2 regions of the Marinobacter sp. EN3 genome follow, and region 1 is predicted to be linked to the other one. Evidence: predicted binding sites of a transcription regulator. Region 1 holds the regulator's gene; the other holds the start of a gene.
The links. The regulator sigma-54, encoded in region 1, starts transcription at its own class of promoters, with help from an activator protein. The targets are predictions, from matches to a motif close to ANTGGCATNNANNTTGCTNT.
Positions count from the first base shown of each region.

Region 2: a site for sigma-54 is predicted at 1,736-1,755, ahead of Q675_RS24070 (sigma 54-interacting transcriptional regulator). Genes of this name have one in related genera too.

Region 1 covers NZ_AXCC01000025.1:35,743-39,143, forward strand. Annotated here, with positions in the region: gene lptA (lipopolysaccharide transport periplasmic protein LptA) at 1-266, shown strand, start outside; gene lptB (LPS export ABC transporter ATP-binding protein) at 244-969, shown strand; gene Q675_RS29410 (RNA polymerase factor sigma-54) at 1,158-2,687, shown strand; gene hpf (ribosome hibernation promoting factor) at 2,761-3,069, shown strand; gene ptsN (PTS IIA-like nitrogen regulatory protein PtsN) at 3,158-3,401, shown strand, end outside.
Region 2 covers NZ_AXCC01000012.1:20,513-23,913, reverse strand. Annotated here, with positions in the region: gene ntrB (nitrate ABC transporter permease) at 1-61, opposite strand, end outside; gene Q675_RS24075 (ABC transporter substrate-binding protein) at 64-1,485, opposite strand; gene Q675_RS24070 (sigma 54-interacting transcriptional regulator) at 1,787-3,401, shown strand, end outside.

The DNA.
Region 1 (3,401 bases):
GCACGACCGATGCCAAGGCCCTGAACATCACCTGGTCTGGCGATGAAAACCTGGTTATTTTTGAACGCCAGGCCGTTATTGAACAAGACGGCAACGTATTCCGGGGCGACGTCATCCACTACGACACCGTTCGCCGCGTTGTTACTGCGGAAGGCGGCACGCCATCCGACGGCGGCTCCGGCCGGGTGGAAATGGTGATTCAGCCTCGTAATTCAGCTCAATCCAGTGACGGGAAAGGTTCGGATGGCAGTTCTCAGGGCCAGTAATCTGGCAAAAAGCTACAAGCAGAAAAAAGTGGTGCTGGACGTTTCTCTGGAAATTCGCTCCGGCGAGATTGTCGGCCTGCTCGGCCCCAACGGCGCCGGCAAGACCACCTGCTTCTACATGATCGTGGGCCTGGTGCCTGCGGATCACGGCCGGATCACCATCGACACCCAGGACATCACCCCGCTGCCAATGCATGGGCGCGCCCGCAAGGGCATCGGTTACCTGCCCCAGGAGGCCTCCGTGTTTCGCAAACTGACCGTGCGGGACAACATCACGGCCATCCTCGAAACCCGCAAAGGCATGAGTCGGGCGGAACGGGAAGCCAAGCTGGAAGAGTTGCTGGAAGAGTTTCATATTACTCACATCCGTGACAGCGTGGGTATGGCGCTATCCGGCGGCGAACGCCGCAGGGTTGAAATCGCCCGGGCGCTGGCCATGGAGCCCGCGTTTATCCTGCTGGACGAACCCTTCGCGGGCGTAGACCCTATCTCCGTCAGTGACATCAAGCACATTATCCGGCACCTGCGGGATAAAGGCATTGGCGTATTGATTACCGACCATAACGTTCGGGAAACCCTCGACATCTGCGAGAATGCCTACATCGTTTCCGGCGGCCACATCATCGCCTCCGGCAATGCCGAAGCCATTCTGGCAAACCAGCAGGTGAAAGAAGTGTATCTGGGTGATGAGTTCCGGCTCTGACCTGATAAAACAGGGTTTATCCGAGGTCTGATTGTTTTGATGATCTGTAGCAAGTAAACTCGGCAAAAAACTTGCTTATACTGTTCACAGACAATGGCAAGTAACCAGCGTACAACATTTTTTTCGGCCTGTGCGCCGGCAAAGCAACAACCGGGATGCCCATGAGTTATGGATCTTGAGCCATGGTTATGAAAGCCTCATTACAGCTTAAGCTGGGCCAGAGTCTGACCATGACGCCCCAGCTGCAGCAGGCCATACGCCTGCTACAGCTTTCTACCCTCGATCTCCAGCAGGAAATCCAGCAGGCGCTGGAGTCCAACCCCATGCTGGAAACCTCAGAGGACGATGAGCAACCTGAAGGCGACGAGCGCGAAGAGCACGAGCACAGTGAAGCTTCCAGCTCTGAGGCCAACCAGGACGACAGCCACCAGGACGCGAGCCCGGACTGGGACGAAACCGAGAACGGCCCAGACTGGTCGTCCGAGAACGACATTCCGGACAACATCCCGGATGATCTGCCGGTGGATACCGCCTGGGATGACATCTACCAGTCTGCCCCGGCTCCGGCCAGCAAGGGCGAAGACGAGCACGAATCGGATTTCGAAACCCGTAACTCGCCCACCGAAACCCTGCAGGATCACCTCGAGTGGCAGCTGAACCTGACGCCCCTGAGCGAGCGGGATCAGGCCATTGCCCACGCGCTGCTGGACGCCGTGGATGAGCGCGGTTACCTGACGTCTGATATCGAGGACATTCACGCAGGCCTGCTGGACGAAACCGAAGAAGACCCGTTGGAACTGGACGAAGTGGAAGCGGTACTCCACCGCCTGCAACACTTCGACCCGCCAGGCGTGTTCGCTCGGGATCTCCAGGAATGCCTGCTGATTCAGCTCAACCAGCTGCCACCGGATACCCCCTGGCTGCGCCAGGCGAGACTGGTGGTTACCCAGTTCCTGCATCTGCTTGGCAACCGGGACTACGCACAGCTGTTGCGTCGCAGCCGGCTCAAGGAAGACCAGCTGAAACAGGTACTGGCCCTGATCACCAGCCTGAACCCGCGCCCTGGCGATGTCGTGGATCGGGCCGAACCGGATTACGTTATCCCGGACGTTATCGTACGCAAACACGAAGGCCGATGGCGGGTTGAACTCAACCCGGAAATCGCTCCGCGTATCCGGGTGAATGCAAGTTACGCGTCGCTGATCCGTCGGGCTGACAGCAGTGCCGATAACACCTACCTGCGCGACCAGCTGCAAGAGGCGAAGTGGTTCATCAAGAGCCTGCAGAGCCGGAATGAAACCCTGTTGAAAGTGGCCACCCGCATCGTTGAACACCAGCAAGGGTTCCTGGATCAGGGTGAAGAAGCCATGAAGCCTTTGATTCTGTCTGACATTGCCCAGGCGGTGGAAATGCACGAGTCCACGATTTCCCGGGTTACCACCCAGAAGTACATGCACACGCCCCGCGGTATTTTCGAGCTGAAGTACTTTTTCTCCAGCCACGTCAGCACCGCCGAGGGCGGCGAATGCTCGTCTACAGCCATCCGGGCGATGATCAAGAAGCTGATTGCCGAGGAAACCCCGAAAAAGCCATTGAGCGATAGCAAAATTGCAGCCATGCTAGGGGAACAGGGAATCAACGTGGCGCGGCGTACCGTGGCCAAATACCGGGAGACCATGCATATTCCTCCCTCGAACGAACGAAAACGCCTGGTTTAAACTTTCGCCGGTGCAAGATGCACTGGCACGCAATCCGGCAAGCACGCCGGCAGTATGACAACAGGAGACGCCTATGCAACTCAACATTTCAGGCCATCACGTAGAACTGACTCCCGCTCTGAAGGATTACGTCAACACCAAGTTCGAGAAGCTGGAGCGTCACTTCGACCACATCAGTAACTGCCAGGTCACCCTGGAGGTCGAGAAGGTGCGCCAGATGGCGGAAGCCACGCTGCACGTGATTGGTGGTGAGATTCACGCAAAGGCAGAAAATGAGGACATGTACGCCGCAATCGACGCTCTGGTCGACAAGCTGGACCGTCAGATCCTCAAGCACAAAGAAAAGAACGTAGACCGGATGCACGGTAACGGCGGTCGCTGAAGCGCGAACCTTACCGGGTGTTTCATGAAACGAGCTGCGGCGGGGCTAACCGGCCGCAGCCTTTTTTTTACGGACATGCAGTCGATCCATGAGCGAGCCATCCCTGACCATCGACAATATTCTTGCCCCTGAACTGACCCTCTGTAAGGTGCCGGCCTCAAGCAAGAAACGTGTGCTGGAGTTCATCGCTGAACGGATTCACTTTCAGGATGAAATCCTCAGCGACACCCAGATCTTCAACAATCTGGTCTCCCGCGAACGCCTGGGTAGCACCGGTATCGGTGAGGGTATTGCCATCCCCCACTGCCGACTGGAAGGCCTGGACCGCGTCA
Region 2 (3,401 bases), on a different contig from region 1:
CCAGGGCCACAATCAGGAACGACACCGACAGCAACGCCGCCCGTATGTTCAGGGAAGCCATGGTTATACCCTCCCGATGGCAAAACTGCGGGCATACTCTTCCGCGCTGTCCGGATCAAAAGTCTTGCCCATGATGGTGTGGGTCTTGTAGGTCTTGTCCGGCGCGCTGTAGCCCATCTCCTCCATGAGCTTGCCGGTCTCACCGGCCAGGTAGACCTGCTCGGCAATGCCCTTGTAATCCACGTCGCCCTCGATGTAGCCCCAGCGCTTCATCTGGGTGAGGATCCACACGCCCATGGAATGCCAGGGGAACGGGTCGAAATCGATGCGAGCCGGCACATTCTTCACCTCGCCCAGGCCGTCCGCGTAGTACCCGGTCAGCACCTGCTGTATTACCGGGACCGGCTGGTTCAGGTAGTTCTTGGGCGCGATGGCTTCGGAAATTTCCTTTCGGTTTTCAGGGTTGTTGGAGTATTGGGTGGCATCAATGATGGCGCGCAGCAGGGCTCCATAGGTATTCGGATTCTGAGTCGCAAACTGCTGGCTGCAGGCGAAGGCGCAGCAGGGGTGGCCTTCCCAGATATCCTTGGTAAGCATGTGAATGAAGCCCACCTTCTCCCACACGGCACGCTGGTTGAACGGGTCCGGTGACAGGTAGCCATCGAGGTTACCGGCACGCAGGTTGGCCACCATCTCGGGTGGCGGAACCACTCGGATCTGCACGTCCTTGTCCGGGTCGATACCGTTCTCGGCCAGGTAGTAACGCAGCAGGAAGTTGTGCATGGAGTATTCGAACGGCACGCCGAACTTGAAGCCCTTCCACTGCTTGGGATCGCGTTTGTCCTTGTGGTCCACGTGCAGCACGATGGCCTGGCCGTTGATGTTCTCCACCGCCGGCATGATGAACGGTTCCGGTGTGGAACCGGCACCCATGGTCATGGCCAGGGGCATTGGGGTGAGCATATGGGACGCGTCGTATTCACCGGCCAGGGACTTGTCCCGGGCCACGGCCCAGCCCGCGGTCTTGGTCACGGTCACGTCCAGGCCGTAGCGTTCATAGAAGCCCATGGGGTGAGCCATGATGATCGGCGTGGCACAGGTAATGGGTACAAAGCCGACGTTCAGTTTGGTCTTCTCAAGCTTGCCGAGGGATTCCTTAACCGCAGCCTTGGCCTTGTCCATGGGGAACACGCTGCCCAGCAGCGCGGCGGCGGTGCCCGCACCCATCATTTTCATGAAGCTGCGGCGGCTGTGGTCGTTGTGGCCGAATACGGAGCGGACAACGGCGCTCTCGATGGCTCGGTCCATCATCTCTTCTGAATTCAGTGGCGCCTCCGATGCGTCCTGCCTGCTGACGGAAGATTTTAGGTCCAGCGAAATTGCCGGGGCGTCCTGGCCGGGCTTACAGTCCGGGCAGCCACAGGTTTTGGCGTGGATCAGCGATTTGTCTCCATCAAACGGATTACCAAGGCTCTTTGTCGTCATGGGGCACTCTCCTGAAGTACGGGTCGTTTATGCACTCTTGCGGTGCAGTAAAGTGGTGGCTCGGCTCCCGGAGAGAATCTGCTCCCGGGCCGACAACACGTTCTGGAGGAGATATCGCAGGGTTTGTGCCAACCCCAAAAAATATTTAACACCTTGTTTTATATTGCTTTTATTTTTCTTCGGTGCTTCCTGCCAATTACGAACTTTCGTAATTAACGATATTTCGTAGCCTCCACTACGAAATTTCAGAGTTGGCACAAGGTTTGTTCTGTCTCTGTCAGGCCAGAGAAAGGACAACCCGATGACAATCAAAGCCGCAATAACATCCACCAGTACCACCAGCTGGATTGACCACCTGCCGGAGGCGGCGCTGCTGGTGGATGCCGGGCGCGATCTCATCATCGCTGCCAACAGCGCCATGGGGCGGCTGGTCGGAACCGACAGACAGTCTCTGATTGGTACTCCCTGTACCCACCTGTTCACCGACCAGCGGCCTCAGCTCATCGCCTTTACCGAGGAAACCCTGTTTCGCAGTCATGGCTGGAGCCGGGATTTCATCCTGCAGCATCGGGATGGGCGCAACGTGGAGCTGGAGATTTCTTCCTCACGGGTGGGTGAAGCCGAATCCCAGAGCCTCCTGCTACTGCTTCGGGACCGGCGCCAGCTGCGCACCTTGCGGGAACGACACGACGCCAACCACTACCACCGGGGTGGCCTGCTGGAATGGCGGCGGGTAGAAGAACTGTTCAAGGACATGGAGCGGGAAAACCAGTTGATCCTGCACGCGGTGGGCGAAGGCATTTACGGGGTGGATGCCGAGGGACGGACGACCTTTGCCAACCCGGCAGCGGAACGCATGCTGGGCTGGCGCATTGACGAGCTGATGGGAAGGGTGATTCACCGGGTGGTGCACCACTCCCACGAGGACGGTAGCATCTTCCCACTGAAAGAATGCCCTATCTATGCCGCGTTTCGGGATGCCAGTGTAAAACGGGTTGGCGAGGACTGGTTCTGGCGCAAGGATGGCACCGGCTTTCCGGTGGAATACACCAGCACGCCCATTATAGACAATGGCCACCCGGTTGGTGCCGTGGTGGTGTTTCGCGATATCTCTGCCCGGCTTGAGACTCAGAAGGAATTGCAAAAAGCACTGGAGGAAGTGGAAACCCTGAAACACCGTCTGGAAATGGAAAACGCCTACCTTCAGGAAGAACTCAGTGCGGAATACCACTTTCACGAAATTTTAGGCCAGAGCGATGCTATCAAAGCCATCGTGCGCAGAATCGGAATGGTCGCCCCAACCGATGCCAACGTGTTGATCACCGGGGAATCCGGTACCGGCAAGGAACTCATTGCCCGGGCCATTCATCAGTCAAGCAGCCGGAGGGATCGCCCCCTGATCCGGGTAAACTGCGCAGCGATTCCCAAGGATCTGTTTGAGAGTGAGTTCTTTGGCCATGTAAAGGGTGCCTTTACCGGAGCCGTCAGTGACCGGGTTGGTCGCTTCGAGCTCGCCGATGGGGGTACCCTTTTTCTGGATGAAGTGGGCGAGATCCCACTGGAGCTCCAGGGCAAGCTGCTGCGGGTCTTGCAGGATCAACAGTTCGAACGCGTGGGGGAAAACCACACCCGAGCCGTGGACGTTCGTGTCATTGCCGCCACCAACCGCGACCTGAAAACCGAGGTCCGGGACAAGAACTTCCGGGAGGATCTGTACTTTCGCCTGAATGTGTTCCCTATTGAGTCGGTGCCGTTGCGCCGACGTATCGAGGACATTCCCATTCTCGCCCAGGAGTTTCTGAACCGGGCGTGCCAGAAATTCAACCGGCCACCGCTGGCACTCCGGGAGCGGGACGTGGAAACGCTCAAAGCTTACCCGTGGCCAGGCAATGTTCGGGAGCTGGAAAACGTTATTG